Linked DNA regions of Methylosarcina fibrata AML-C10. The main gene of each other region encodes a partner of the protein of the gene in region 2 in a complex. Links are inferred from orthologs where the notes say so. Each region holds a gene or a part of one and is shown on either strand. Other genes may lie near its edges. The genes, in order: A3OW_RS0104770 and trxA.

Evidence for each region.
Region 1: the proteins of trxA (region 2) and A3OW_RS0104770 are in contact, whole or in part, in an NMR structure (PDB 2IPA), measured with the Bacillus subtilis proteins. The link is inferred for Methylosarcina fibrata AML-C10 from one-to-one orthologs.

Annotation. Positions count from the first base shown.
Region 1 is NZ_KB889965.1:966,039-981,561, forward strand. Bases 4,313-7,116 are described here. They hold A3OW_RS0104770 (arsenate reductase ArsC), read right to left. Parts: upstream 6,057-7,116; coding sequence 5,568-6,056; downstream 4,313-5,567. Other genes in these bases: arsB (ACR3 family arsenite efflux transporter), read right to left, coding at 4,427-5,557; A3OW_RS0104775 (ArsI/CadI family heavy metal resistance metalloenzyme), read right to left, coding at 6,106-6,558; A3OW_RS0104780 (metalloregulator ArsR/SmtB family transcription factor), read right to left, coding at 6,686-7,039. Also shown: A3OW_RS0104740 (efflux transporter outer membrane subunit), read right to left, coding at 1-685; A3OW_RS0104745 (efflux RND transporter periplasmic adaptor subunit), read right to left, coding at 682-1,659; A3OW_RS0104750 (ABC transporter ATP-binding protein), read right to left, coding at 1,684-2,391; A3OW_RS0104755 (ABC transporter permease), read right to left, coding at 2,395-3,555; A3OW_RS0104760 (CerR family C-terminal domain-containing protein), read right to left, coding at 3,552-4,193; A3OW_RS0104785 (hypothetical protein), read right to left, coding at 7,264-8,037; A3OW_RS0104790 (cytochrome C), read right to left, coding at 8,143-9,537; A3OW_RS0104795 (hypothetical protein), read right to left, coding at 9,822-10,379; A3OW_RS0104800 (sigma 54-interacting transcriptional regulator), read right to left, coding at 10,919-12,481; A3OW_RS0104805 (DUF938 domain-containing protein), read left to right, coding at 12,684-13,337; A3OW_RS0104815 (SDR family NAD(P)-dependent oxidoreductase), read left to right, coding at 13,578-14,312; A3OW_RS24080 (sensor domain-containing protein), read right to left, coding at 14,393-15,523. UniProt on the Bacillus subtilis protein: Catalyzes the reduction of arsenate [As(V)] to arsenite [As(III)]. In vitro, can dephosphorylate para-nitrophenyl phosphate (pNPP).
Region 2 is NZ_KB889965.1:2,728,060-2,743,450, reverse strand. What follows is about bases 6,565-9,236. They hold trxA (thioredoxin TrxA), read right to left. Parts: upstream 8,228-9,236; coding sequence 7,901-8,227; downstream 6,565-7,900. Other genes in these bases: A3OW_RS0112915 (DEAD/DEAH box helicase), read left to right, coding at 8,343-9,236; rho (transcription termination factor Rho), read right to left, coding at 6,565-7,712. Also shown: A3OW_RS0112955 (choice-of-anchor I domain-containing protein), read left to right, coding at 1-1,006; A3OW_RS0112950 (alkaline phosphatase PhoX), read right to left, coding at 1,142-2,686; amrA (AmmeMemoRadiSam system protein A), read right to left, coding at 2,986-3,558; amrB (AmmeMemoRadiSam system protein B), read right to left, coding at 3,536-4,315; amrS (AmmeMemoRadiSam system radical SAM enzyme), read left to right, coding at 4,445-5,530; A3OW_RS0112930 (undecaprenyl-diphosphate phosphatase), read right to left, coding at 5,566-6,393; more of rho, read right to left, coding at 6,456-6,564; more of A3OW_RS0112915, read left to right, coding at 9,237-9,692; yrfG (GMP/IMP nucleotidase), read right to left, coding at 9,655-10,311; ADP compounds hydrolase NudE, read left to right, coding at 10,450-11,007; A3OW_RS0112895 (glutamate-5-semialdehyde dehydrogenase), read left to right, coding at 11,219-12,457; nadD (nicotinate-nucleotide adenylyltransferase), read left to right, coding at 12,458-13,078; rsfS (ribosome silencing factor), read left to right, coding at 13,107-13,460; 4-hydroxythreonine-4-phosphate dehydrogenase PdxA, read left to right, coding at 13,648-14,646; 16S rRNA (adenine(1518)-N(6)/adenine(1519)-N(6))-dimethyltransferase RsmA, read left to right, coding at 14,648-15,391. UniProt on the Bacillus subtilis protein: Participates in various redox reactions through the reversible oxidation of its active center dithiol to a disulfide and catalyzes dithiol-disulfide exchange reactions.

The DNA.
Region 1 (15,523 bases), 1.8 Mb from region 2 along the record:
CCGCCTGAGCCACTTCCAGTTCCGAAGTCAGGCCGCCCTGCCGCCTTGCCCGGACCAGTTCCAGCGTCTCTTGCTGGCTCGATGCATTGCTGCGGGTGACTTCGATCAGTTGCTGGGCATTGCGGATGTCGATGTAGTTCCGCGCCACTTCCGCCAGCAGGGTGACCAGAATGTCCCGCCTGTTTTCTTCCTGAACTTCGATGTTGGCCTCGGCCACCTCCAGCGCCCGGCGGACGCCGCCGAAGAGATCGACTTCCCATTGGGCGTCGAACCCCATCTGGAAAATATCGATGATCTGCTGGCCGATGCCGAAACCGCCGGTGCCGAAACCGGAAGCCGATGGCGAAAAAGACAGAGCGTTGCGCCGGCGGTTGAGGTTGGCGCCGGCCGACAGGGTCGGAAGCCCGGCGGCGATGGTCTGAACGCGCTGGGTTCGCGCTTCCCGGATGCGGGCCTCGGCTTGCTGCAAATCGAGGTTGGCAGCGATGGCGTCGCGCATCAGTCGGTCCAGCACTGGATCGTCGAACGTTTGCCACCACTGGGCGTAGGTTTTCGAAGAAACCGCTTTCAGCGTTTGAGTTTCGCTCCAGAAGGACGGGACCGCCACGTCGGGCCGGACGTAATCGGGCCCGACGGCGCAACCCGGCAGCAGCAAGCCCAGCAGCAGCCAGCGAACGGATTTCATGACGGAGCCTTCGGGGACGAAGGCTTGCGTTCATCCGGGGTTTCCTCCGGGGCTTCAATGAACACATCCATTTGCTGGCCCACGTAAGCGGGAATCGTCGCCGGATCGAAACTGTAAAGCGCCTGCAGGACGCGGGTGTCGACCCGCTCGGTGCTGTCGCCGGTCAGCGATTTTTTCGGCACGACGTAAGGCTCTACCCAGACCAGCTTCAGCTCGGTGCTGAATCGGCGATTGCCCCGTAGAAATGCAACGGCTTTGCTGTCCTTGCGAAAACGCCAGGCATCGTTCTCGTCGATGTCGACTCTCAGATGCAGCCGGTCCATGTTGCCCATCAGGATCAAAGGCACCGTTAAAATCCCGGTCTGGGCAAATTCTCCCGGTCGGACGTTGACTTGTAGGATCTCTCCGTCTTTCGGCGCGCGCACGATCAACCGGTCCAGCGTGGTGTGAGTCTCGGCCAGATTGGCCTCGGCCTGCCGGACCTGGGCACGGGCGCTTTCCAGTTTCGCCTTCGCAATCAACACGGCGTTGCGGCGCCCTTTCAGATCCTCGATGCTGATTGCGCGGCGGTCCGTCACCGCTTCAATCAGGCTCAACTGGGTTTGAAAATCGATTAACGCGGCTTCCGCCTCCCTCACCCCGGCTTTGGCTCCCGTCAGTTCGGCGTTTCGAATTTTCTGCTGCGCCAGCGCTTCCCGATCGTCCACTTTAAACAGAACGTCTCCGGCTTTGACCTTGTCGCCGACAATCACCGGAACCGACACCACAAGGCCGGGCAGCGACGTGCCGATGGCGATGTTCTGACTTTTGGCTTCGATGATGCCGGAACCGGCGATGAAAGAACGGAAAGGCGCGGCCGCGGGATCGGCGACGGGCTCGGCGACCGGCGTCGGCTGGTTGCTGTACGAAACCGAGTAGACACCGAACAGGAAACCGGCGACGGCCAGAGTGGGAAGCGTGTATTTGGGGAGCATGGGTGTGATCTCTATAACGTCGGGTTAAAGATCTTCGGGCGAAGTCACCAGTTTTTCGATACGGCCGTCGTCCATTTTGGCGATCCGGTCGGCAAACCCGAAAATACGCGCATCGTGCGTGACAATGACCAGCGCCCGATCCTTGTTCTGAGCGATATTCTTGAGTATTTCCATGACCTGATGGCCGGTTTCATGATCGAGCGCGCTGGTCGGCTCGTCGCAGACGATAAGCCTCGGATCGTGGACCAAAGCGCGCGCGATCGCCACCCGCTGCTGCTGGCCTCCGGAAAGTTGAGCCGGCATGGACGCCGCGCGCTCTCCCAAACCGACATGGCCCAGCACCGCCTCGGCCTTGCTTTGAGCCTGTCGGCGTTTTTCGCCGTTGATGATCAAAGGAACCGCCACGTTTTCGGCCGCAGTCAGCGTCGGCAGCAGGTTATAGGACTGAAACACGAAACCGATGTTGCGCGCCCTGAAGTTCAGTTTGTCCTTGCTGCGCATATGCCGTATATCCTGCCCGAATACTTCGCAGAGTCCCTGGTCCTGGTCGAGAATGCCGGCCATGACCGAGATCAGCGTGGTCTTGCCGCAGCCCGACGGGCCGACCAGCATGGTCAGCTCGCCCTTCAGAATATCGAGATCGACACCACTGAGCGCGGTGACTCTTTGCTCACCGATATCGTAATGCTTGATCAAGCCTTCGCAGCGAACCGCGACAGGATCCGTGTTCATCGATCACCCCTTGAAGACCACGGCGGGTTCCAGTTGAATGACTTTCCGAATGCTGATCAGCGCGGCAAAAATACAGATCAGCATGACTCCGGCGCCGCTGAAAACCAGAAGTTGCCAGGGAAACTTGAAAGCCAGAATCGTATTGCGCATGGCGTAGCCGAACAGCGAAGTCAGGCCGACGCCCAGGCCGTAGCCGATGCTGCCGACCAGGCCGGCCTGCAGCAGAATCATCCGCAGCAAGGTCCAATTGCCGGCTCCCATCGCTTTGAGCACGCCGAACTGCCTCAGGTTTTCGAGTGTGAAATTGTAGAAGGTCTGGCCTGCGATCGCCGCGCCGACGATGAAGCCCAGCGCTACCGAAATGCCGAAATTGATCGGAATGCCGGTGTTTTCCATGAAATAATCGTACGTGATCTTTTTAAACTCGGCCTGGGTATACGCGGCAAGCCCGGTGTTTTCCCGAATTCTCCGGGTCAGTTCGTGAACGTTTTCGTCTGCCTTGGCTTTGGCGATCACGAAAGAGAGCTGTTTTCTTTCCCGTGGCGCATACAGGGTGGCCCGGGAGTAAGTGGTGTAGATGACCGGCTGGGACTGGAAAGTCTTAGTGGTCTTGGCGATGCCGACGACGATGGCCCGGTGGTCGTTCAGCTCCAGGATGTCGCCGATCCTGAGAGGCGACGGCTTGCCGCCCTTTCTGGCCGGTGGATGCGCCAGCTTGGTGGTGGCGCCGTCGACGTCGACAATCACGCCGTCGCTGCGGCGCAGATCTTCAAGGCGTCCTTCCAGCATGACCGGAGGCCCGCCGATCAGCGTGGCGTCGTCCAGCCCGATCACGTTGCAGGTCTGGAACGTGCCGTTGGCCAGCCTCGCCTTGAGCAGCCCCTTGTACAGCGGCATGGCCCATTGGACGCCTTTGACTCCCCTCACCCGGTACAGTTCGGTATCCTGGAGCGGCTTGATGTCGTCGATGAATTGCACTTTGGGATCCATCACCCAGACATCGGGAAGACCGACGTCGGAGATGAAGCTGAACGAGCGGGTCATCAGTCCGATAAAAATCGCCGGCTGCTGGGTCATGATCAGCGAGGCGAAAGTCAGGCCCATGACGATGCCGAGATATTTGCCGCGATCGCCCATCAGCATTTTGATGGCGATGTAGTTCATGGCGCCCTCCCCTGATCTGTTGAGGCCATCCGGCTGAAGGCGGCCAGCGAAAACCGGGCGATATGCGCCGCGGTGCGCTCGATTTGTTCGTCGCCGGCAACGAGTTCCGGGCAAATGCGGTCGATGATCGAGCGGGAATGCTTGAACATCAGGCATTGGCCGAGGATTCCGAGAATACAACGGTGAACGTTCTCTTCGCCATGGCCTGGCCCGATCAGTTTCGGCACGATGTCCTTGAGAATCTCGAATTGCGGAACAATGGCGATTTTAACGATGCCGTCGAGAGCCTCGGTCGGATCGGCAATTTCCCGTGCAATCAATTTGCCGTGATAGCCGAGGTTGCTTTCGTCCATCAGTTTATGAAGAAAGACCCGGATGAAGGCGGTCAACCGAACCGCCGCCGGAAGACGGTCATCTTTCGCCTGATCCTGGGGATAACGCCGGTCCGCCTGGCTGAACGCGTATGCCAGAGCCTCGGCATACAGCGAGGCCTTGGTCCGGAAATAATAATTGACTGAAGCCACGTTGACGTCGGCCTTGGCGCAGATTTCGCGTATCGTGGCTTCCTTGAAGCCTTTCCGGGCGAAGATTTCGACGGCCGCCAATAACACCCGATCCCGGGTTACATCATGGCTCATAAGCTCATTCATGAATTTCAAACGACTGTTTAAATCCACTGTATGAAACTTTGGCTGCGTTGTCAAGAAGAACTATTATAGAAAAGAAGGAGATCCTTTCACTTTCTAACCTAAGGCGGAGGATTCAGCTCTTAGGAGACGATCCAAAATAACTTCCACATGGCTAACAACGACCTGCCAGGTTTTAAAAACCTGGCAGGCCTTTGGCAGGAAAATGAGTTCCAGTCATATCCTTAACTGTTTCCGGCATGGGAAAAATAGTTTTGTCTGAAAAAAAGCGCCACCTTGACCAGGCCGATCAGGACCGGCACTTCGACCAGAGGGCCGACGACGGCGGCAAAAGCCTGACCCGATTGAAGGCCGAATACCGCAACCGCCACCGCGATCGCCAATTCGAAATTGTTGCTGGCGGCGGTAAAGGAAAGCGTCGCGCTCACACGATAGCCGGCACCGGCCCTGGCCGACATGGTAAACGTCAGCAAAAACATGACTAGAAAATAGATCGCCAACGGGATGGCAATGCGCGCGACGTCGAACGGCAATTGCACGATGTACTCGCCTTTCAGCGAGAACATGACCAGGATCGTGAACAACAGGGCGATCAGCGTCATCGGGCTGATTTTGGGAATGAATTTTTGTTCGTACCATTCCTGTCCTTTTCTACGCAGCAGAACGAAACGAGTGAGCATGCCGCCAAAAAACGGAATGCCGAGATAGATCAAGACACTTTTTGCCACTTCAAGCATCGTGATCGCCACTTCCAGGCCGGAGGCGATGCCCAGCCAATCCGGCAGCACGGTCACGAACACAACCGTGTAAACCGAGAAGAACAGCATCTGAAAGATCGAATTGAATGCCACCAGTCCCGCGCAATAGTCGGTGTCGCCTCCGGCCAGTTCGTTCCAGACCAGAACCATGGCGATACAGCGGGCCAGGCCGATGATGATCAGGCCGGTCATATACTCCGGATAATCGCGCAGAAAAACGACGGCCAGAGCGAACATCAGCACCGGTCCGATGAGCCAGTTTTGTACCAGGGACAACAGGAGAACCTTGACATTCCTGAAAACCCGGGGCAATTCCTCGTAGCGCACCTTGGCCAGGGGCGGATACATCATCAGGATCAGGCCGGCCGCTATCGGAATCGACGTGGTTCCGACCTGGAAAGTATTCAGCCACTGGATCAAGGCGGGATAAAAATAGCCGACGGCCACGCCTGAAGCCATCGCAATGAAAATCCATAAAGTCAAAAACCGGTCGATGAAACTTAACCGTCCGGCTTCACCGCGCGCGGCATCGGATTTTGAGCGGGATGTTCCCGAAGGCGGGCGATACGATGAAGAATCTGTTTTCGGCAGGCTCATGAAGATCTCCTCAATTCCAGGGATGATCGATTTTACCGATTTCGTTCAATTCGACGACCAGAGCCTCGCGGTTCATTTCTTCCAGAGGCAGCGCCAGCATTTTATTGATGCGGTGTTCAACCGCCCGGTAAGTGGCCTCGAACGCGGCTTCGACTTCCTCGTCGGTGCCTTGCGCATGTCCCGGATCGGCCAGCCCCCAGTGTGCTCTGGCAACTTGGCGCATGTAGGCGGGACAGGTTTCTCCGGCGGCGCTGTCGCAGACGGTAATGGCCACGTCAATCGGCTGATCCTCGAATATTTCCCACGATTTGCTGCTTAAGCCTTCGGTCGAAAGACCGTGCCGTTGCAATAAGGCCACGGCTCCTGCGTTGAGCCGCCCCAACGGCCGGCTGCCGGCCGAATAAGCCCGGATCCGGCCTTTGCCCAATTCGTTGAACAACGCTTCGCTGATGATGCTGCGGCAGGAATTGCCGGTGCAGATGACAAGGACGTTTAGCATGGTGTAATCCGATTTTGTAAGTAAACGAAGGGGTTCAAACAAGTGCTTTCTAACCGCCGCAACAGGACGAGCTCTTGTTTTCGGGCCGGCACGCAAACGGATTTTCGCCGTCCGAGGACGCGGTTTTATCGTTAAAGGTCGGTATTTCGGCCAGCGAATGAAACGACTCCCAGGCAATACCCTGAGGATCGGTAATCCAGTATTTGTCGGAACGCATGTAACAGCAGGCGGCCTGCTCCTGACTCTCGACGGGTCGTTGCGTCGCGTCCAGGCGCTGTTTGATGTCGTGCAGTTCCAGTTCGTTCTCGGTTTGAATGCCGAGATGGTCGACCCCCACTTTTGCGCTGCGGCTGGAAATGGCGAAATTGACGCGGGGATCGTCCAGCATCCATTTCGCATAATCGTCATGCCGAACCGACGGAGAACACCCGAACAGAGTGCTGTAGAAGCGGATGTTTTGATCGAGATCGTTTACCGATAGGTGAATATGAAATCGTTTCATAAAAATGCCTTTAAATAGATATATGAATAAGCGAATGTATTAAACCAAAACCAACCCCGGCGTTAAGTAAGTACGGCAAGGATTACACGTTCTATAGGTAGAATCGACTCGAATTAATCGACCGGGATTAAACGCGGCAATACACGGCCATGTCCGCTCTGCTCGACATGCTTCGCAGGCGCTCCAGATCATTCTGAAACTGCTCGCCCTGCTCGACCGCAGCCAAAGCATTTTTTAACAACGGATACGTCCACTCGGGCAGCTTCGGATTGATTTGATAATACACCCATTGTCCCTCGCGGCTGTCCAGCAACAGGCCGCACTGGCGCAACTGCGCCAGATGCCTGGAAATCTTGGGCTGCGACAAAGCCAGGGCCGCGGTCAGCTCACAGACGCAAAGTTTGCCTTCTTTCTGCAGAATGGTGACGCACCGCAGACGGGTTTCATCGGACAAGCATTTGAAAAATTGAGCTGGGGACATTGAGGTCTCAAATATTTATATATGGATTATCATATATAAAAAGAGTCTGGCGTACAACCTATCAGGCAACGTCAATACGATTTTCCCCGTGCTTATTCCCTTTATGTGCTTCCCCTTGACTGAAGCCTTGAGATTTTTTCCATCTCCGGATATTCAATGCCATGGCAATATGGGCGATAGTAAACAGGGCACGCCTAGTTAAGGCTAAGGCATCGGACTTATCTCTACCTCGTCTCTTGATTTGATGAATAAAACCACATCTGATAGATGCTCATCAGGATTTGTATGCCCATGGAAACGCCCATCAATGCTCCGCAGGTGACCACGACATAGGCAAATTCCGGGAATACCTTGGTAATGAACCAGGACGAAACGTCCAACAGCATCGCAACGAACGGTATCGCCACGGTAATTCGTTTGATGATTACGTTCAAATCGCAAAGAAGAAATATCTTGCCGATAAAGAACAGAATAAAAGCGATCCCGAACAAATGGATATGGGAAACCCGGATTAAAAAGGGAAGCGTTGCGCCCCCGGCATGGGCCACTTCGGCTACGCCGGCATAGTTGGTAAGATCCGGCAGCGACGGATTCACGGAGGGCGTATGGCATCCGATGCAGTCGCGATTGAGAATGGGCGCGATGTGGTCGTTATATTCCGGCTCCTCGGCGCCTTGCTGTATCCATTTCAAAATGACGTCCTTATCGCTCTTGTATTTTAAATTGGGCTCCATAATGCCGTTAATCGCAGATCCCAGACGGGTTTGATCGTGGGATCCGTGGTAGGCCACCATGACGTCGTCAATGGACAAACCGGATTTGCCGTCTTTTCCCTGATAGGTGTAATACAAATTGACGAGCGCCACCAGATACCCGATCCCTATCGTCAGTAAAAAAGCGGTGTTCAAAATTCTTTCGCTGATCGAAATATCCTTGAACCGTCTGTAAAGCCCCAAGCGGGGATCCATTTCGAAGCGTTCGTGAGAAGATTCGCCCATGATTTTTACCTTCGGTTAATAGATGAAGGGAATTAGGATGCAACAGAAGCCGCTCCGGCCTGATAGCGATTTTTCGGACCGGAACAGCGGAAGGGATGGCTTGGTTTAAAAAATCAGCCAGCCGTTCAGGAATAACGTGTTGTTGCTGCTGGCGTTTCTGCTCGATCCGTCGTAGTTGTACTCGGAACCGTCGAATTTGGTGTAGGCCGTATATTGCAAGGCAAAACGCAGATTCAGCCAGGGCGCCCAAGTGGAATCGGATTTTCCGAAAGGCACATAGTCGAGTTCGGCAATAAAGCCTTCGCTGTTGGGTTTCCTGGCGGTATTTCCCGAATAAAGCAGGGGATCGTAGGAACCGGTAGTTCTGAAATAGCCCAGATTGATCGTGTAGGTCTGGTCGTAGGTATAAGAGCCGTTGGTGTGCAACGAAAACAGCCGGTTATTCACGTTCTGAGAACTGCCGAACTGATTGCTGGCCGCCAGCGTCTGATCTTCCCGAATATAGGAGGCCTTGTATTCGAAGATGTGTTTCTGGGAGCCCAGGAATTGATAGTTCGCATCGACGCCCAGGTCGGAATATTCGTCATTGCCGAAGGTGTGATCCCGGCCGGGAACGATATTGGCCCGCAAACCGAAGGTGCCTAATGCAAAATAATGGCCGCCCATTTGATGTTGCAGCGCGACGCGCCAATAGGGTGCGCCCCCGTCGATCTTGTTGGCCGTCGCCGACTCCGCTATCCCGACGTTTCGTTGAAACTGCGTCGAGAATTGAGCGTAGGCGCCCGCTTCCAGATAGAGCAGGTTGTTCCACATCATGTAGGCGGTGGCGCCGCCGGCGTTTTGCGCCAATCCGCCCTCGATCAGCGTCGACGCGCCGGGGGTATTGGTGAGAGGAGATTCGGTATAGGGAAATCCCCAAACCGGCGTGGTGTTCCACAAATCCTGCACCGTTGGACTGTTGTTGAACGAAACGCCATAGACCAAGTCTTTATTTCCCAGTCGAGTCCGGTCCGCCAGCCGGATGTCGGTATTGTCAAGTTCCAGAATGTCTTCGATGCCGTTATAGGTCAATTGAACGAAAGCACCCAATTTCGAATACACCTTGCCGGCATAGAAGAGGCTGGCCTCGTCGAAAGATGCGTTGTTATTGGTGTTGTATCCTGGAGCGGCGGGTTCGGACAGCTTGTTGTCCAGATGAGTGAACGAGCCGACCACCATCGCGCTGATCGGCGGCAATTTGGAGTTGAAATCGGAACCCGAACTGCTCATCGTGTAACCGTTGAGCTTGAAATCCCGCCCCGTCGGCGTCAGATTGGGACCGAACGACTGAGTGTGACAAGTCGAGCAGGACAGGCCGGTCTGGCGCGCAAAGCTGGGCACCGCTTCGGCATTGATCGAAAACAATAAAATTGTCGATAGGATGAATAAACTATTAAAGAAAGAAGATTTTAACTTCTTCTGAACGGCATTTTCCCGAGTGGGCGATAGAAATAAAAGCATGCAATTCCCCTATGATTTTTGTTGCCATTATTAAAATCTATTTCCTCTTAATAAAGCATTAAAATAATATTAATATTTCATTAAATGACTCTATTTTGAAATGTTATGGCTGTCCGTTCGCTCCAAATTCGACTTTGAAGCATTACAGCCTGGGCCGGTAAAATAACTGCCGGGAATCGACAATCGGACATCAACCGCCGTTAACAACAGGCCGTTCAACGGCGGTTGATTATAGGTAACAGCCGGACTTATCGTCCGTCACAAGGCTTCAGGGGCTTGCTCCGCTAGGGATAAGTAGCAGGCGCTTCGAAACCTGTGACCGAGAACCATTTGAATTCCGACCCCGACAGAACAAAAATGATCGGGGCGACGCAAGGGTTGGGAAGTTCCACTTTGGCTTTGATATCCGAATTACCGGTTGCAGTTGCAGGAAACTGGCCTGTCACGACATTTTTAACGACTACCGAGTCCTTGCCGTTTACCGATTCTTCGGACAAACAACTGACCGCTGCCCGAAAATACGGCTCGTCATTGATCCCTCTGAGCTCGGGAGGAACCACGTCGTCGTCGGTAAATACCAAACCGCGCACATGAATGACCAACAGTCCGTCGGAAAACAGTTTTCCCGTGGCGGACTTGGCTACCACCCAGGGCAGTTCGTCGCCCGGAATTCCCCGGATTGCATTGATTTCCTCTATAAAAGGCCCGTCGACTCCGTACATTGTTTTAAAGCTCAGGACTTCTTTCTTAACCGATTGAGAATTCGAATAGCCCGTATTGTCGGCGAAGCTTGCAACTGACAGGAAGCATAGAGCCAACGTGAAAATGATTTTTTGCAACATGACCATCACCCTCATAAATTAAGTTAATAAGCGATTTCCATTAATCCGCGCTCACATGCAGATTAATCTATGGTAAATGGGTAAATTCGACTCATTACATCGCCCGTTAATAATGGAATTTACCGTTTTTGATGCGCTCCTATGACGTACTTGGGGCGAACCACGACCGAATCTCCCTGCACTCCATGGAAGATTCAACAACGCATGAAAAATACCGCAAGCGCCGCTGCTTTACAGCTTATTCAGAAACAAAAGAATAAAGATAAACGACGACGCTCATGGGCTGGCAGACAGCCCTTCCGCAACGGCAATCAGTGTCTCTTTTTTATTTTTCCAAGCGTATAAATCAACTAGATGGATAAACCTCGGTTTTTCGGACGATCAGTTTGACTAGCTTATAAAACTAAAGGGGATGGATTTCGAAAATACATTTCATATCCTGCATTATTTATATCCGCTTCGGAGAAGAAAAAGTTCAATCCACACGTAATTTTTCTGAATAAAACTTTTTTGAATTCAAGGCAATAAATTGTAATTTTTTATCTTCCGCTTCTGAATTTTACGGAATCGATCCGGTATTTTTTCAATTTGCCGTAGACCGCCCTGGGTGTGATTCCCATTTCCGCGGCTACTTGTTTGACATCCCCGAGATTATTCTGCAGGGCCTGACGTAAGTAGGCCTGCTCTGCATCGGCCAGAACTTTTTGCTTGAACCCCGCCCAGTGGCCAAAAGGCAAGAAGGTCTGCTGCTTTTCGTCCAGTTCCAATTGCGTCAATTCGTCTCCTTTGCAGAATAACACGCTGCGTTCCAGGGTATTTTCCAGTTCGCGCACATTGCCGGGCCAGGGATAGGCGCGTATTCGGCTCATCACCTCGCGGCTGACCGACTGGATGTTTTTACCGTATTTGTCGTTGAGCCGCTTGAGTATCAGTTGCAACAGATGCGGAAGGTCTTCCGGCCTTTGCGCCAGGGGCGGAATCCACAGGCGCACGACGTTCAGCCGATAAAACAGATCCTGCCGGAAAAGCCCCTGCTCCACATGCTGCTCCAGTTGCCGGTTGCTGGCGGAAACGATGCGCACGTCGACGCTCAACGTCTGTTTGCCGCCGACCCGTTCCATCTCGTTTTCCTGTAAAACGCGAAGCAGTCGGGTTTGCGCTTCCAGAGACAGGGTATCCACTTCATCCAGAAACAGGGTGCCGCCTTCGGCTCGCTCGAAGAAGCCCTGATGAACCTCGACCGCGCCGGTAAAGGCGCCTTTCTCGTGACCGAACAGGGCGCTTTCGAGCAGGCTGTCCGGAATAGCGCCGCAGTTGATGGCCACGAAAGGCCGGTGGCTGCGATCGCTCATCGCATGGATCGCGCGGGCGATCAGCTCCTTGCCGACGCCGGTGGCGCCGATGATCAGGACGGTCGCCCGGGTCGGCGCCACGATCTCGACTTTCTGCAGAACCTGCTGCATCGCCGGCGATTTGGCGATGATTGCGGGCGGCGGCCTCACCGGGTGCCGCTTGGGTTTTTCCCACCAGATATTGCGCATGCGTTCCTCGATCCTGGAATGCAGCGCCGCCATTTCCGATTTGTCTTCCCGGCAATCTTCCCGGCGGTATACAAGGCCGGGTCTACCCTCGGCCCGAGCGGGGTCGGTATGAATGCAGACTTCGCAGCCGCCGTGTTTTCGAGCGATGCTCTGCTTGATTTCCACCTTGGCATAGCCGAAATTCCGGGCGGCAATGCCGCCGAACACGCTGGAAGTCATGCGGCACAATTCGGGAAAGTTGGTGACGCCCTCGCCGAAGGGACAGCGGCTGTTGACCACGGTAATGCTGCCGGCATCGGCCGACGCCAGTGAAAAATGGCCGCCGATGCGGTTTTTCAGGCCTAAGATCAGATCGATGTAACAAGTACGGTTCAGGTCGCCCTCTTGACCGTATTCGTCGCGATAGGTCTGTTCGAAGTAACGCCCCGCGCTTTTGGCAATGTGTTCGATCAACAGTTCGCAATGATCCCCGCCTTGCTGTTCACAGGCGTGCATCAGTTCGAGAATGAAGGTTTGCAGAAAAAAGACCGGAGACAGATCGGAAAATTCGTGTTCGCTCATGTCGGCAGAAAAGTGAATTTTAATTTCACGAATTGAACCACGAGTTCATACCGATGGCAATTCAGATTTATTAAGCCTTTGATATTTTGGTAAAAATATCCAAAAAATGCTTGGCCCGGATATTGCTTTTGTCATCTTAAGATGACTCCGAAGTGAATTCTTCGTGAACATCTTTAACCCTAATAAATTTCGAGGAGAGCTTATGAATACCGAGAGACCCCCATTGAATCCGCATCCGTTGAGCGAATACGTCGCCTGGGCCGGAAGCCGCAACCGCGAACCGATACTCGGCGTTTTAAAGGAAAAACTTCCTAAAGAAGCCGGCCGAGTTCTGGAAATGGCCAGCGGCAGCGGCATGCACATCAACTATTTCGCGCCGCATTTCGAGCACCTGCATTTCCATCCGACCGACAAGGATGAAGCAGTGTTTGCGAACATCAAAAAGCTGACGACCGAACACGGCAACGACAATATCGCCGATCCGGTCCACCTGGATCTGACCGATCCCGATACCTGGTTCAACCCCGGCAAGAAGAATTCTTTCGATGCGATCTTCTGCATCAATATCTTTCAGGTCGCGCCGATTTCGATTGCCGACGGCATGATGGAATGCGCCTCGCATCTGTTGAGCGATAACGGCATTTTGTTGATCTATGGACCGTTCAAAGTGGAAGGAAGCTTTACCACGGCATCGAACGAAGAATTCCATAATACCCTGGCTTCGTATCAAGTGGCGGAATGGGGCTTGAAAGACGTGGCGGATTTGAAAAAAGCGGCGGCGAATCACGGAATGGAATTGAAAGAAATCATCGACATGCCGGCCAACAACTTTTCGCTGATTTTCGGCCGGAGTTAACAAACCGAAAAACGGACATGGGCAAAAATCTCAATCAGGGCCGTTTTTCCGGCATGGATAATTTTGCCGCCATCGGCCCCGATACTTGAAAACAACGGAAAAAATCCTTGACGATGGACTATGCAATCAAGCTGATCGAGTGGTTCCGCCGGCTATTCCGATTAACCGATTCGGCCAATGCGCCCGGTTCCGCCGATTTGCCGAATTTCTCCCCTCCATTGAAACTGTTGAGATCGACTTATGACGAAGAAAAAAGCTATGGTGATATTGGGCGTCGGGCCGCAACGAGGACTGGGGGCGGCCTTGGCTCAGCGCTTCGCGGACGACGGCCTTCAGGTTTTTATCGCTGGGCGCAGCTTGTCGAAGCTGGAAACGGTCGCATCCTCTCTCGCGGCCCGAGGTGGCGCCGTCAGAGCCCTCGTCGCTGACGCCACCGTGGAAGCCGATGTGGTGCAATTGTTCGAGTCGGTGGCTCGGGAAGGCTGTGTTCTGGAAATTGCCGCGTACAATGTCGACAGCAATATTTCGGCGCCGTTTCTCGAAACCGACATCGACACTTTTACGACTTTGTGGCGGCAAAACAGCCTGGGGGCGTTTCTGTTCGGGCGGGAGAGCATCAAGCAGATGCTGCCGAGACGGCAGGGCACCCTGTTTTTTACCGGAGCGACCGCTTCGCTCCGGGCCAGGCCCCCGTTTACCGCCTTCGCCGCCGCCAAAGCCGGGGTGCGGGCGCTGGCTCAAGGTCTGGCACGGGAGTTCTCGCCGCAAGGCATTCATGTGGTCCATTCCGTGATCGACGGCGTGATCGACGGAGAGCGCGCTCACCGGCAATTTCCTCAGTTCGTCGCCGCGAAAGGGCAGGATGGCCTGTTGCTGCCCGAAGCCATCGCCGAAACTTATTGGCAGTTGTACAAACAGCACCCCAGCGCCTGGACCCATGAGATCGATTTGCGCCCCTTCAAGGAGCCGTTTTGAGAGATTTTGAAACCGCCCGGTGAGGCCTATCCTCCGGGCGCACTTCAATTTCGACGTCCGCCGGGGATGAGCGGTTTCTCTTAGCCCAGCGCGGACTCTTGGGACCGGGAGCCGAGCAAATCCATCAGCTTGTGCCCAGGAACGGGAGGACTCAGATAAAATCCCTGGATCAGATCGCAATCCCGGTCCAGTAAGAACGCCAGTTGCTCTTCATTTTCCACGCCTTCGGCCACGATTTTTTGCCCGAGCGAATGGCCCATGTCGATGATGGCGCGGGCAATGCGGGCGTCCTTGGCATTGAAGGTGATGTCCTTGACAAAGGACTGGTCGATTTTCAGGATATCGATGGGAAAGTTTTTCAAGTACGAAAGCGAAGAATAACCGGTGCCGAAATCGTCGAGGGCGATGCTGATTCCCATTTTTTTCAACTGATTCAACTGAAACTCGATGCGCTGGGTATCTCCGATCAGCATCGACTCGGTAATTTCCAGCTCCAGGTATTCCGGAGCGAGGTCCGCATCTTTCAGGGCGTCTTCGACAATTTGCAGAAAATTGGGATCGGAAAATTGCCGGGCCGAGATGTTCACCGAAACCCGGCGCAGATGATAGCCTTCGTTCAGCCAGGACTTGAGTTGCGCGCAAGCGGTCCGTAAAACCCATGTTCCAAGATCGATAATGAGGCCGGTGTCTTCCGCGATCGGGATAAAATAATTCGCCGGGATCATTTTATTCTGTGCATAGTCTCCCTGAAACCAGCGAATCAGGACCTCGGCGCCGCAAAGTTCCCTGTTGTCGGCCGTGTATTGCGGTTGATAGTACAGTTGCAACTCGTTTTGCGAAATGGCTTTCCGCAAATTCGATTCCAACGCCAGGCGATCCTGCGTCGCGGAAGTAAAATCCTTTTTAAAAAACTGGTAGTTGTTGCGTCCCTTGTGTTTCGCCTCGTACATGGCAATATCGGCGTTTTTGATCAATACCTCGGCCAGCTCGCCGTCTTCCGGGTAAATCGAAATGCCGATGCTCGCACCGATGAAGACTTCCCGGCGCTGAATGTAAAATACTTCCGACAGTTTCTCAATAATTTTGTTGGCGATCAGCGAAGCGGAATAGATCGCCTGTTCATGGGATTTCTCGTTGAGCAGAAGCACGGCGAATTCGTCCCCGCTCAAGCGGGCGACGATGTCTCCCTTGCGCGTGATCGCCAGCAGTCT
Region 2 (15,391 bases):
AGGCAGCATTTCGATTGTTCGATTCAACCGATCCGGCCATATCGTCCATCACAAGAATCTGGAACTGGCGAACAATATAAATAACGAAGGCTTCATCGTAACTCAGGGCGGCCGGTTTTTAGAGAGAGAAATCGACTGGAACGGCGACGGCAAGATCAGCAAAAAACTCGATTTTGACGGCAACGGTAAAATCGAAAAGAAAAAGATTTTGCTGGGTACCTTCGAAGGCCATGAGGTGTTCGGAGCGGAACAGAACGGCGAAAAGAAAATAATGATACCGGTAAAGTCCAACTCGCTGGGTTTATTAGAGCCGGAATATATCGCAATCACTTCGGACGGAAAGAAGGCTTACGTTACGCTTCAGGAAGACGATGCCGTTGCTTACGTTGATCTGGCGCATGAGCGAGTGACCGGTTACTGCGCTCTCGGCATCGCGAAGCACAAAGTCGATGCCCGCTACGACGGCTGGATCCAGTTCAATCAATCGATGACGGGGCTTCGGGAGCCCGACGGCATCGCGCTGACGGACAAAGGCCGTTATTTCGTCACCGCCGACGAGGGCGATACCGAAGCGGATCCGACCGATCCCGAGCAGCCGATGAGCGGCGGACGCACGGTCAGTGTCTTCGATGCGGCAACGGGCGTCTTGCTGGGCGATACCGGCAGCCAAATCGATGAAGTCGCCTTTGCCAACCAGGTTTATCCCGAGCGCCGCAGCAACAAAAAAGGCTCCGAACCGGAAATGCTGGTGTCGTTCGATCTGGACGGCGTGCCGTTCGTCGCGGTCGGCATGGAAAGAGCCGGGGCGGTGGAATTGATTTCGCTGGCCGATCCTTATCATCCCAAAGTCGTATCGCTGGGCAAAATGGCCGGAGAAGAAGGCAAATCGCCCGAAGGCATAGCCCACTATATGATCGGCGATGAACATTATCTGCTGACTGCGAATGAAATGAGCGGCACCGTGGAATGCTTCAAGATTGTAAAAACGCCGCTTGATGGATCATAAAAACTGGTTGGGTAAGGGAGTAAGCCTGGAATGGACAGAAAAGGGAAGGGCTATCGGCGGGAGATTGTTGAGGGTGTTGAAAAAAAGGCCGCTGACGCGGCCTTTTAATTCCGGCTTGTTTCTTTCTTACGGAGCTTATTTGATTTTGAAGCCGGTGATCCGGATCAGATCGTCGGTCGGATAATCGTCGAATAGGGCGCAGTCGCTGCCGTCGATACAGCCGGCATCGTCGCTGTGCTGGATGTGGACGTAAGCGGTTTTGCCGTCGCCGGTAAAAATGAAGCCTGTAGGTTCGGCGCTGCTGTCCCTGACCGACAGAACCCTCACGCAGCCGTCCGACTTGAGGTCGCGGTCGGCGCCGTCCGGCAGGCAGGCCCAGATGTCGCCGAAAGGATTGTCTTCAATCACGTACATATTGCCCGTGACCGGCTGGAACGCCAGGTTGTCGGGTTGATTGAGCTCTTCGTCGCCTTCGACGGCGCGGTTTGCCGTGGCCACGGCAAATCCTTTGTCTTCTCCGCTATCGGCCAGATAAGTCAGGCCGTGGGCGTTGACTTCCGGATCATCGACCGTTTTTTCGCCGGTGCCTGCGGGATTCGTATCGATCAGGCACATCACTTCGCCGTGATTTTGAGCGCTGCTGTTGCCGGTATTGGTCCAGCAGAATCGAACGCCGTCGCCGGTGTAGGATGGATCGAAATGCCCGTCTTCGGGGCGGTAAAATCCGGTTGCGGAGTTGGCGCCGGCCGACGTACGCAAGTTGGCCGGATCCACTTTCACCCAGGCGCCTTCGCCGATTTCACAACCCTGGCCGAATTGCGGAAAACTGCCGCTGGTTCTCGGCTGGCAGGAAGCCTGATAGGCGTAAACGTTGCCTGCCACCAACGGTGACTGACTCAAGCTGGCGACGGGCGTGGTGCCGTCCCACTGCGCATTGGGCACAAATTTGAACAGGCTGCCGCCGTCGGCATCGGGGCCGCCCGATCCGGGGCGCTCTTCATCGCCGTAATAGACAACGCCGCCGGCGGTCAGGTCGAGTCCTTCCCAGGCCAGTTTCCCGACGGCGCCGCGGTATTCGATCTGTCCGGTCACCGCATTGCCCGAGCTGTCGGTCGTGTTGCTTTCGCCCCGAGCCGCGAGTGTTTGCTCGGTCGTGGTCAGAGGGTTCAGGATCTCGTAGAGACCGCCGTCATCCGTTTCTTCGGTCACGACAATCGTGTTCCAGGGCGTGCGCCGGATGCCGTCGCAACTGATCATGCCTCTCAGGATCGTGCGCACTTCGCCGGTGGCGAGTTCGATCGTTTGCACGGAAGGCTCCAGCTTGGGCACGGTGCCGTCATAAGTCCCGATTTGAGAATTGCCGGCTTCGACACAACTGACGATATGCGTCGGATGGACGTCGTTAGGCCAGAAAGCGATCATGTCGGAGCTGTCGGCTATCTTGCGGCTCACGATGTCGGCTTTCAGACCGGGCGCCAGCTTGATCAGACTCGCTGCCGTTTGCTCGGGCGCTCTCGGCACGCCGGTGGTTTCGGAATCGAGCAACGGCTTCAGAAAACCGAAATATTGCCTGGCGTGGGCCAGTAAATAATCCTGAACTTTGACTCCGAAATCAGGGGCGGCCGCCGCAGGTCCCGCTGCCGCCAGACCGATAGCCAAAGAAAGTAAGTTTTTTTTCATTAAAGGTTCTCCTGGTTGAGTGGATGGCTTCAGGAGGAACACTTTAAAATTTTTGTATTAAAAGCCGGCTACCGTTTGATGACGGTTGCATGACCATGACGTTGAAACAGCCTTTGAGAAATCCACAATAAACAGGAATCCGAAGTCGGCAAACGACAGAAATGCATCCTGAACGACGAAGCCTGTTTCCGTATTATCTAAAGCCTTTTCGGTTTGCGTGTACGGATTGAGGGTAGGGGCGAATTCATTCGCCCCTACCCGTGATATGAAGACGCTCCAGGCTATCAATAAGCCGAGTCTCAGGTTTCGCCGAATTCTTCGGTGCGGTAACGGAACACCCGTATCCGATCGGACCAGTAATCTTCCGGCAAGCCGGCTTTTTGTTTCAACTGTCGGAGAAAATCCCGAGGTTTCGGCAGCGATTGCCAGACCGAAGGCAGGAAAGTGCCGCGGCGATTGCCTTCTTCCAGAATCAGGCCGTCGACGCCCGGCTGCAGATGTTCGATCAGATCCTGCTCGGATGCAAAGGGTAGGGGTTCGGCCGGGGTGAGGATGGAAATATGAATGTCCAATTCGTTGAACTCGCTTGTCTCGACCGGAGGAAAGCGGGGGTCCTTGAAGGCGGCGGCAAAGGCGTTCTCGGAGACGTCGACCGCCAACGGCCGAGCCGCTTTCAATAGACCGATGCAGCCCCGCAATTGGCGGTTTTTATGGAGAGTGACGAAAGTGGCGCGAAGTTCGGCCAATTCGGAGGAAAAGTCGGTCGGATCGACCGCCGGCGGCCGGCCGGTGCGCAAACCGTGGCGGATCGAATTTTTCGCCAGTTCCAAAAGTTGCTGGCGCTGAAGCTTAGTCAACGACGTAGGCGCCATAGCCCACCACCCGCCGTTTGTCGCCCGCCGTATCGCCGGAGTTGCGCAGATCGATGTTTCTGACGGTCAAGGATTTTTCGCCGGCCAGTTTCAATAAGCCACTGACGGGAACCATGCCGCAGGCGAAATCGGGGGCTAGTTTTTCGTATTGCAGATTCTCGATCAGATCGGTGGTGGCTTTATCCAGTTTCTGGCAGGTTGCGTAGTCGTGGTAATGGCTTAAATCCGAACTGATGACGATCAGCGTTTCCTCTCCTCCCCATAATACTTTCAGAACCTGGCTCACCTGTTCGGCGGTCGCATCGCCGGCGACGATGGGCACGATTTTGAAGCTGTCCAGCGTTTCCTGCAAAAACGGCAGTTGCACTTCCAGGCTGTGCTCGAAGGTATGGGCCTGTTCGAGGCATTGCACGAACGGCAGTTGCATCAGGATGCGGACCGCGTCCTGATCGACCGGAACGCTGCCGAGGGGCGTAATGAAGTTTTGCGCTTTACTCACCGCCAGTCCGCTAAATCCGACCCGGTGCGACGGGCCGATCAGGACCACGCGATTGATCACGTCGTGCGCCTTGATCAGCCGGGCATAAGCCGTCGCGGCTACCGGCCCCGAATAAATATAGCCGGCGTGAGGCGCAATGATGGCTTTGGGAACTTTTCTCGAGGTTTCGGCATCATTCAAATATTCGTCCAGGATTTGGTGAAGTTCGCGGGGATTGTCCGGATAGAAAGTTCCAGCTACTGCGGGTTGTCTATTCATTGGGATAATCCTTATAGTTATCGTTAACAAGCTTTAGGACCATGGGGACTCAATAGGCTCATTGAAAAATTATATGACTCTTGCCGATCTTTAGATGATAGAGAAATTTGATAGGTTCCCGGAGAATTTATGACCGATTTTATAACTTACGATACGGTAAAAACCAAGTACTGGCACGTGCTGAACGATGGCCGGATTCAATGCGACGTATGTCCGCGCTTCTGTAAATTGCACGAAGGCCAGCGGGGGCTCTGCTTCGTCAGGCAGAACCTCAATAACGAAATCGTCATGACCAGTTACGGCCGTTCCAGCGGCTTTGCCATCGATCCCATCGAAAAGAAACCGCTCAATCATTTTTTACCGGGCAGCTCGGTGTTCTCTTTCGGCACCGCCGGCTGCAACCTGGCCTGCAAATTCTGCCAGAACTGGGACATCAGCAAATCACGGGAAATGGATACCCTGATGAGCAAGGCGTCGCCCGAGGCCATTGCCCAGGCGGCGCGCGAACACGGCTGCCGGAGCGTCGCCTATACCTATAACGATCCGGTCGTTTTTCACGAATATGCGATCGACACGGCCAAGGCCTGCCGAAGTCTCGGTCTGAAGTCGGTGGCGGTATCGGCCGGTTATGTCTGCGAAGAACCCAGGACTGAATTTTATCAGTGGATGGACGCGGCCAATATCGATTTAAAAGCCTTCACGGAGCATTTTTATCATCTGATCACCGGCGGGCATTTGCAGCCCGTCCTGGACACCCTGAAATACATCAAGCACGAAACTTCGGTCTGGCTGGAACTGACGACCCTGCTGATCCCGGAGGCAAACGATTCGGAAAAGGAACTGGAAGAGATGACGCAGTGGGTGGTGGAAAACCTGGGACCGGACGTGCCGATGCATTTTACCGCCTTTCACCCCGACTGGAAAATGCTCGACAAGCCGAGAACGCCGAAGTCCACCCTGGTGAAGGCCAGAGAGATCGCCTTGAAAAACGGCGTGCGCTACGCCTACGTCGGCAACGTGCACGACAGGACGGGAGGAAGCACCTATTGCCACCGTTGCGGGCAATTGTTGATCGGCCGTGACTGGTACGAACTGCTGGAGTGGCATACCGATGCATCCGGAGAGTGCCCTTCCTGCGGCGAGAAGTGCGCCGGGGTGTTCGAGGACAAGCCGGGCCACTGGGGCGCTAAACGGCAGTCGGTGGCTTTGGGTTAGATTCCGGCGCGGCGGGCGAGGGTGCGTTTTGAGAACTACTGATTGCCCCAGTCCACCCAGCCCATCCGGGCCGAAAGCAGCACCAGCAGGCCGAAAGCGATGCGATACCAGGCAAACACGGTGAAGTCGTGGCGGCTGATGAAGCGGAGCAGTCCGCGCACCGCCAGAAAAGCGCTGAAGAAGGAGACGATGCCGCCGACGACGAACAGGTCGAGGTCGTCGACGCTGAACAGGTCGCGATGCTTGTAAACATCGTAGGACGTGGCCGCGAACATTGTCGGGATGGCCAGGAAAAAGGAGAATTCGGTGGCGGCGCGGCGGGACAGTCCGAAAAACAGTCCGCCGATAATGGTCGCGCCGGAGCGCGATGTGCCGGGTATCATCGACAAGGCCTGGGCGAAGCCCACCTTCAAGGCATCCCTCCAGGTCATGTCGTCGATCGATTCGGCACGGATGACGTGCTGCCTGCGCTCGGCCCAAATGATCAGCAGGCCGCCGACGATGAACGCCGATGCCACGACCACGGGATTGAACAAATAGGTTTTGATCTGTTTCAAAAAGAGAAAGCCCAGCACCGCGGCGGGCAGAAAGGATACGGTCAGATTAACCGCCAGCCGCTGCGACGGCGGGTCGGAGGTTATGCCCAGCAGAGTCTGCCACAGCCGGACTCGGTACTCCCAAACGACGGCCAGAATCGCCGCAAACTGAATGGCGATTTCAAAGACCTTGCCTTTTTCATCGTTAAAGCCCAGCAATTGTCCTGTCAGGATCAGGTGTCCGGTGGAAGAAACGGGTAAAAATTCGGTCAAGCCCTCGACAATGCCGAGGATGATCGCATGAAGCAAGGAGGCGGGATCGGCCATGAACGGATCGGAATTCAGCGGTAATGAGGCGGCAATGATACAAGAAAATTATTACGAAAAAATTAACGCTTCATCGATTCGAAAAATTCGGCGTTCGTCTTGAAGTCTTTCAGCTTGCCGATCAGGAATTCGGAGGCGGCGGTTTCATCCATCGGTTGCAGTATTTTGCGCAGAATCCAGGTTTTTTGCAGCGTGTCGGGATCAACCAGGTATTCTTCCCGGCGGGTGCCGGAGCGATTGATGTTAATGGCCGGATAAATCCGCTTTTCGGCAATCTTGCGGTCGAGATGCAATTCCATGTTGCCGGTGCCCTTGAACTCTTCGTAGATGACTTCATCCATTCTCGAACCGGTATCGATCAGCGCGGTGGCGATGATGGTCAGGCTGCCCCCTTCTTCGATGTTTCGCGCCGCGCCGAAAAAGCGTTTGGGTTTTTCCAGGGCATTGGCGTCGACGCCGCCGGTAAGGATTTTGCCGGAAGAAGGCACGACGGTGTTGTAGGCCCGGGCCAGACGGGTAATCGAGTCTAACAAAATGACCACGTCGTGTTTATGCTCGACCAGACGGCGGGCTTTTTCGATGACCATTTCCGCCACTTGAACATGGCGGGTCGCCGGTTCGTCGAACGTGCTGGAGATCACTTCGCCGCGCACGCAACGCTCCATTTCGGTCACTTCTTCCGGACGTTCGTCGATCAGTAGAACGATCAGGTAACATTCGGGATTCTTGTCGGCAATCGCCTGGGCCAGGCTTTGCAGGATCATGGTTTTACCGGCTTTCGGCGGGGACACGATCAAGCCGCGCTGGCCCTTGCCGATGGGAGCGATCAAATCGATGATGCGCCCGGTCAAATCTTCGCTGGTGCCGTTGCCTTGTTCGAGCACAAAACGCTCCTTGGCAAACAGCGGGGTGAGATTGGAGAAATAAATTTTGTTTTTGGTGTTTTCCGGAGGCTCGAAATTGATCTGCTCCACCTTGAGCATGGCGAAATAGCGCTCATTATCCTTCGGCGGCCGGATCTTGCCGCTGATGGTGTCGCCGGTCTTCAATGAAAACCGTCTGATCTGGCTGGGCGATACATAAATATCGTCGGGTCCTGCCAGATAAGAACAGCCCGGAGTACGCAAAAAACCAAAACCGTCTTGCAAAATTTCCAGAACGCCGTCACCGTAGATGTCATCCCCGGCTTTTGCCTGCTTTTTCAAAATAGCGAAAATCAAATCCTGCTTTCGTGAGCGGGCAACGTTTTCAAGTCCCAGGGACTCGGCTATTTCTATAACTTCACTGATTTGTTTTAGTTTTAACTCGGTTAGATTCATAAAAAAGACAATTCGCAGGAGAGTAGGTACGGAGTTGATCCGTAATTACCCGAACAGGATTCAGATTTAAGGGGTGCAGTGTATCGGACGATATGCTGGAAGACACCGGACCTGGCGCCTTCATTAAGTATAGCTTAAATTCTCGAACCCGTCTAATAATTATGACGGGTCGAGTGAGGGGCATCTATTTAAATATTGCTGTCAAGAAATGAAGCGAGTTGGGATTTGGTTAAAGCGCCAACTTTGGTCGCTTCCACTTCGCCGTCCTTGAACAGCATCAGCGTGGGAATTCCGCGTACGCCATAATGCTGGGGGGTTTTGGGATTCTCGTCAATGTTCAATTTAACGACGGTCAATTTGCCCGCATAATCTTTAGCTATTTCATCCAGAACCGGGGCAATCATTTTGCAAGGACCGCACCATTCAGCCCAGTAATCAACCAGAACAGGACCGCTAGCTTTAATAACTTTTTCGTTAAATTCGCTATCACTCACATGAAGGACTGAGTCGCTCACACTATTTCTCCAACAAATTAAAATTAAAACTATAGGAGGGATGAAGCACGTAGTCAATCAATTTCTAGTTAATCGGGTACTGCCAATTTGATTTTTACGTTATGCTATAGAGACTATGAATACGACACATTTAACCGAAACCCGTTTCAGCAATCTGGAATTGTCCGATTCAATCCTGACCGGTTTGACTCAGGCCGGATTCAAGTACTGTACTCCGATTCAGGATAGAGCATTGCCCTTGCTGTTGCGCGACAAGGACATTGCCGGCCAGGCGCAGACCGGCACCGGCAAGACCGCTACGTTTCTGCTGGCCACTTTTCAGCGCCTGGTCAATGACGTCGAAGGCGCCGGCGAGGAAGAGGAAGCTTCCGAAGCCGATGTGAAAAAGCCCAAGCCTCCTGCCGGAAGCGGCAGGAACAGAAACCCGCGGGCGATCATTCTGGCGCCGACCCGTGAGCTTGCCATTCAGATCCATAAGGACGCCTTGCAGCTCAGCAAGCCTCTTAATCTCAGGTTCGCTTTGATTTACGGCGGCACCGACTATCAAAAACAACTGGATCGAATCAAATCGAACGTCGACGTCATCATCGGCACGCCGGGGCGCATCATCGATTTTTACCGGCAGAACGCCTTTACCCTGGATCACATCCAGGTCAGCGTTCTCGATGAAGCCGATCGCATGTTCGATTTGGGCTTCATCAAGGACATCCGTTATCTGTTTCGGCGCATGCCGCCGCCGGAAACGCGGCTGAACATGCTGTTTTCGGCGACCTTGTCCTATAAGGTTACGGAACTGGCCTATGAACACATGAACAATCCGGTGCTGATTCGCATCGAGGCCGAGGCGGTGACTTCCAAAGCCATCCGGCAAAGCGCCTTTTGCCCGTCCAACGAGCAGAAAATACCGTTGTTGCTCGGCATATTGAATCAATATCAGCCCCAGCGCAGCATTATTTTTGTCAACACCAAAAAATGCGCGGAACAACTGGACGACGTCCTCAACGTCAACGGTTATAAAACGGCCGCTTTAAGCGGCGACGTGCCGCAGGAAAAACGTCAGCGGATTCTCAACGATTTTCAGGAAAACAACATTACCCTGCTGATTGCAACCGACGTCGCGGCCCGCGGGCTGCACATTCCCGACGTTTCCCACGTGATCAATTACGATCTGCCGCAGGACGTGGAGGATTACGTGCACCGGATCGGGCGCACCGCGCGCTTTGGCGCGAGCGGCGAAGCGATCAGCTTTATCTGCGAGGAATACGCCTATTCGATGCCCGACATAGAAGAATACATCGGGGAAAAAATACCGGTCAAGCCGGTGGCCAGGGAGCTGTTGGCCGAGGCGGTCGTCCCCGAGAGAAAGCCCGAAAAGCCCCGCGGCGAGTTTCAGCGCAAGCGTTCGAAGCCGGGTAGAAACCGCAAGCCTAGAGCCCCGTCATCAGTTCTCGGAAGTCCTCAATAGCCGGATAATCGATAATTACCTTTTTGGGTAGCCGCGTGTCCGATCGGCTGACCGAAACCAGATGCCGAATGCCGAATTGCCGGGCGGCATGAAGCACCGCCAGGCTGTCGTCGATCAGCAGCGCACCGTGTTTGTCGAAAGGGTGTTTTTCTTGCAGCAAAGGCCAGAATCCCGGATGTTCCTTCGGCAGGCCGAAGTCGTGGGAGCTGAAAATTCCGTCGAAAAACGGCTGCAGACAGGTTTTTTCCATCTTCAGGCCCAAACTGTGCCGGTACGCATTGGTGACCAGCAGCACCTGTTTCGGCGATCGCCTGATCTTTTCAAGAAACTCGACGACGTGCGGCAGAACCGCGATCAGTCCCGAAATCTCCGCTTTCAGGCCGGCGATATCCAGAGCCAGCGCCCGGCTCCAGTAGTCAAGGCAGTACCATTCCAACTTTCCTTCCATGCTTTTGAAGCGGGGTTCCAGTTGTTCCTTGGCGGCGCCGAGAGAAAGACCGTGCCGTTCCGCATATTTCAGCGGTACAAACTCTTTCCAGAAATGATTGTCGAAATTCAAGTCCAGCAAAGTGCCGTCCATGTCCAGTAAAACGGTGTCAATTTTATTCCAATCGATGATCATTGTGCGTTATAGTAACCTTTATAGATTAAAGCTTCCCCGCCCGGCATGTCCGAGCGGGGAGTGGCTCAAGCCCGCAGGGCGGTGAGACGCAAGCGTTACCGGCATTTATTGAAGTTTTAGTGTTATCATAACACCGTGGCTGAAAAACCGATCATTCTCAACAAAACCACCGTTGCCAAGAGCCGGCTATTTCATATCGAATCGCTCGTCATTGAGTTCAGCAACGGCGAGCAGCGGAATTACGAACGGCTGATCCGGGGCAATGCCGGCGGCGGAGCCGTGCTGGTCGTGCCGATGATGGACCCGGAAACCGTGTTGCTGATCCGCGAATATTCCGCCGGCGTGCACCGCTACGAACTGGGCTTGCCGAAAGGCAAAACCGACCCCGGCGAGTCGTTCCTCGAAGCCGCCAACCGCGAGCTGAAGGAGGAAATCGGCTTCGGCGCCCGCAAACTGCACCATCTCAGTTCCTTCTCGATCGCTCCTTCCTATCTCGAGCACATGACCGAGATCATCGTCGCCGAAGACCTGTACGCCGAAAAACTGCCTGGCGACGAGCCGGAAGAACTCGAAGTCGTTCCCTGGAAAATAAGCCGGATCAACGAACTGATCGCGACCGGCGAATGCACCGAGGCACGCTCGATTGCCGCTTTGTTCATGACTCTGGAATATTTCAAGGCGCTGTTGGGATAGCTTTTCCCTGAGCAGCTTGTTCGGCAGGCAGGAATGTTTCCGGACCATCGGCCTCGTGTTCTTCCATATTTTGCGTTTACTGGCTTCTCTTTCCGGCTGCGTACAGGGCGGCCGGAAAGGCGAAGGAGCGCGGTCTGTTAAACGCACGGATTAACCGATATAATTAAAGGTTTAACCTAATCTGGTGAGATCAGTGGATATCAAGACTTACATGCGCAGCCTGGGGGAAAGCGCCCGAGCGGCCGGAAGAGAAATCAGCCGGACCGATACGGGTAAAAAAAACCGGGCTTTGCTGGCCATTGCCGAAGCCATTGCCGGCAGCGAGGAGAGACTGATTGCGGAGAATCGCAAGGACATGGACGCCGGCAGAAGCCGTGGATTGGACGCCGCGCTGCTGGACCGGCTGGAGTTGACCCCGAAAAGCCTGAAGGCGATGGTCGAAGGCTTGCATCAGGTGGCCGCCTTGCCCGATCCGGTCGGAGAGATCACTGATTTGAACTACCGGCCCAGCGGTATTCAAGTCGGCCGGATGCGCGTGCCTCTGGGCGTCATCGGCATCATATACGAGTCGCGCCCCAACGTTACCGTCGATGCCGCGGCCTTGTGCCTGAAATCCGGCAATGCCTGCATTTTACGAGGCGGCTCCGAAGCCATCCATTCCAACCGGGCGATTGCCGCCTGCATCGCGCAAGGACTGGAAGCGGCCGGATTGCCGGTCGACGCCGTGCAGATTGTGGCGACGGCGGACCGAGCCGCGGTCGGCGAGCTGATTACCATGAATGAGTATGTCGACGTCATCGTACCGCGCGGCGGTAAAAGCCTGATCGAGCGCATTGCCGGGGAGGCGACGATTCCGGTCATCAAGCATCTGGACGGCGTCTGTCATGTCTATATCGACGACTCGGCCGATTGCGACAAGGCCGTCCGCATCGCCGACAATGCCAAAACCCATCGCTATGGCGTTTGCAATGCGATGGAAACCCTGCTGGTCGCCGAAGGGATCGCGAGCAGGATTTTGCCGCGGCTGGCCGAAATTTACGCAGGCAAAGGGGTGGAGCTTCGAGGTTGCCTGAAAACCTGTTCGTTGATTCCCGGTTGTCAAAGAGCCACGGAAGAGGACTGGCATACCGAATATCTGGCGCCGATCCTCTCGATCCGGGTCGTTGCCGGCATCGACGAAGCCATCGCGCACATCAATCAATACGGTTCGGCCCATACCGACGCCATTGTGACGGAAAATTACACGCTGGCGCGCCGCTTTCTCAGGGAAGTGGATTCGAGTTCGGTAATGGTCAATGCCTCGACGCGTTTCGCCGACGGTTTCGAGTACGGTCTGGGCGCCGAAATCGGCATCAGCACCGACAAGCTGCATGCGCGGGGGCCGGTCGGTTTGACAGGATTGACCTCGCTGAAGTACGTCGTCCTGGGCGACGGTCACGTCCGGCAGTAAATGATCGGTATTTTCGGCGGCACTTTCGATCCGGTACATTACGGTCATTTACGTTCGGCGCTTGAGGCCAAGGAACTTTTCGGGCTGTCCGAAGTCCGATTGATTCCGTGTTCGGTGCCGCCTCATCGCCCTCAGCCGGTGGCGGCGCCGTTTCAGCGTTTGCAAATGCTCAAGCTCGGGATAAACAACCGGCCGGGGTGGGTGGTCGATACCCGGGAACTGGACCGGGCAGGACCGTCGTATATGGTGGATACGCTGCGTTCGTTGCGTAACGAATTCCCGGGCCGGCCCCTGCTGCTCTTTATCGGCTGCGATGCCTTTAACGGTTTAACCTCCTGGCACCGATGGCAGCATCTGTTCGAGTATGCCCATCTTGCGGTTCTGACTCGCCCGGGCTTTGCGCCGCAGCCGCTGAACGAGTTTTTTAAACTCAGGTTGGCCGAAGAGAAAGAGCAACTGAGGCAGGCGCCGGCGGGAAAACTGTTTTTCCAGCCGATTACTTTGCTCGATGTTTCGGCCACCCGGATCAGGCAAGCGATTGCCGAAAAGCGGAATCCCGATTTTTTATTGCCGGATGCTGTCCTAGACTATATTCGTAGCCAGGGGCTTTATGAAAAATGATGAATTTATTTTACCGTTGGAAATTTGAATGCAAGCAGAACAGTTATTGAACATTGTCCGGCAGGTTTTGGACGAACGGAAAGGACAATACATTACGGTCCTGGATGTTCGCGGCAAGACCAGTTTTACCGATTACATGGTCCTGGTGACCGGGACTTCCGACCGGCATTTGAAAACCTTATGCGATTACGTGGTGGAAAAAGTCGAAGAGAACGGCGTTAAGCCTCTGGGCGTGGAAGGCGATCTCGGCTCGGACTGGGTGCTCGTCGATCTCGGCGACGTCATCGTGCATGCTATGACGGCTCAGGCCCGCGAGTTTTATCAGCTTGAAAAATTGTGGTCGGTGGAACGGCCCAAAGAAAGCGAACAGGCTGCCGGCTGACCGGCCGATACGATTCGGTTCAGGCGCAGGATGCGATTCCGGCTGTAGTTTAAGGCGGGGCCGGCTTTCTGTTTTATCTGGGCATCTTTCTTGGCGGGCATCGATTAAGTCTGCGCCCAGCGGGTTCGCGGCCGGCTCACTCCGATGCCCTGGCTTTTTTCATTCCTGGCAATTTTTCCCGACTCTCATGTCCGCTCCTTCAACTATGCTTCGCATCGCAGTCACTCCCGGCGAACCCGCCGGCATCGGCCCCGATCTCTGCCTTCAACTGGCTCTGAGGAATTGGCCGTGCGAACTGGTCCTGATCGCCAATGCGGAATTCTTGCGCCAGCGTGCCGAAGCGATGGGACTCAATATCCGGATCAAGGAATTCAACGGGGCTTTGCCGGCCTCGGCTCAAGAGGCCGGTGTATTGACCGTTTGGTCCGTGGGGCTGGCGGAGCCGGTGCAAGCCGGCGTGTTGAATCCGGCGAACAGCCGTTATGTTCTGAAAACCATTACCAAAGCAGCGAAAGGCTGCATGGATGGTCTGTTCGACGCCATGGTCACGGGGCCGGTCCACAAAGGAGTTATAAACGACGCTGGCTTCTCCTTTTCCGGTCATACGGAATATATTGCCGATCTCACCGGCGGGTGGCCGGTGATGATGCTGGCGACCTCGGGGCTCAGGGTGGCTCTGGCCACCACCCATTTGCCGCTTGCCGAAGTCAGTAGGGCCATAACCCATACCCGGTTGAGACAGGTCATTCGGGTGCTTGCGCATGACCTCTGCACACGATTCAAGCTCGAAAATCCCAGAATTCTGGTCTGCGGCCTGAATCCTCATGCCGGCGAAAACGGCCATCTCGGCCGCGAAGAAATCGACGTCGTCGAGCCGGTGCTTGCCGGTTTTCGCGAGCAGGGGTTGAATCTGATCGGCCCGCTGCCCGCCGATACCTTGTTTACTCCCAAATATCTTGACTCCGCCGATGCCGTATTGGCTATGTATCACGATCAAGGATTGCCGGTATTGAAGCATATGGGCTTCGGCCGCGCCGTCAATATTACGCTGGGTCTGCCCATCATCCGCACGTCGGTCGATCACGGCACGGCGCTGGATCTGGCCGCCACCGGCAAGGCCGACGGCGGCAGTCTGCAACTGGCTCTCGATACCGCTCTGGCGATGGCCTCGAAACCGATCCGATAGAATGATGCACATTCCCCGCAAACGCTTTGGGCAAAATTTTCTTCACGATGCTTCCGTTATTAGGCAGATCCTGTCTTCAGTTCAGGCACGGCCGGGCGAGCATTGGGTCGAGATTGGGCCGGGGCAGGGCGCTCTGACCGAACCTTTGCTGAAAACAGGCGTCCGTCTCGATCTCGTCGAGCTGGACCGGGATCTGGTCGCCTTGCTCAAGGCCCAATTCCATGGCCATCCGAACCTGACGGTGCACAGCGTCGATGCGTTGAAATTCGATTTCAAGGCGCTTGCCGGGGATGGGGAAAAGCTGCGCATCATCGGCAATCTGCCCTATAACATATCGACTCCGCTGATGTTCCACCTGCTGGAAACGGCCGGATGCATCGAGGACATGCATTTTATGTTGCAAAAAGAGGTGGTCGAACGCCTCTGTGCCGCTCCCGGCAGTAAACAATACGGCAGGCTCGGCATTATGATGCAGTATTATTGTGCCGCCGAATGGTTGTTCGACGTGCCGCCGGAAAGTTTCGATCCCGTGCCCAAGGTGACGTCGGCCGTGGTGAAGCTGACGCCGCATGCGACTCCGCCGGTTCGGGTGAACAACATGGCGAAGTTTAACGAAGTGGTTACCCACGCTTTTTCGCAGCGGCGCAAAACGATCCGGAACTCGCTGAAGAAACTGATTCCCGAGGATCAATGGGCCGGTTTGACCATCGATCCCGGCGATAGAGCGGAAAATCTCTCCCTGGCC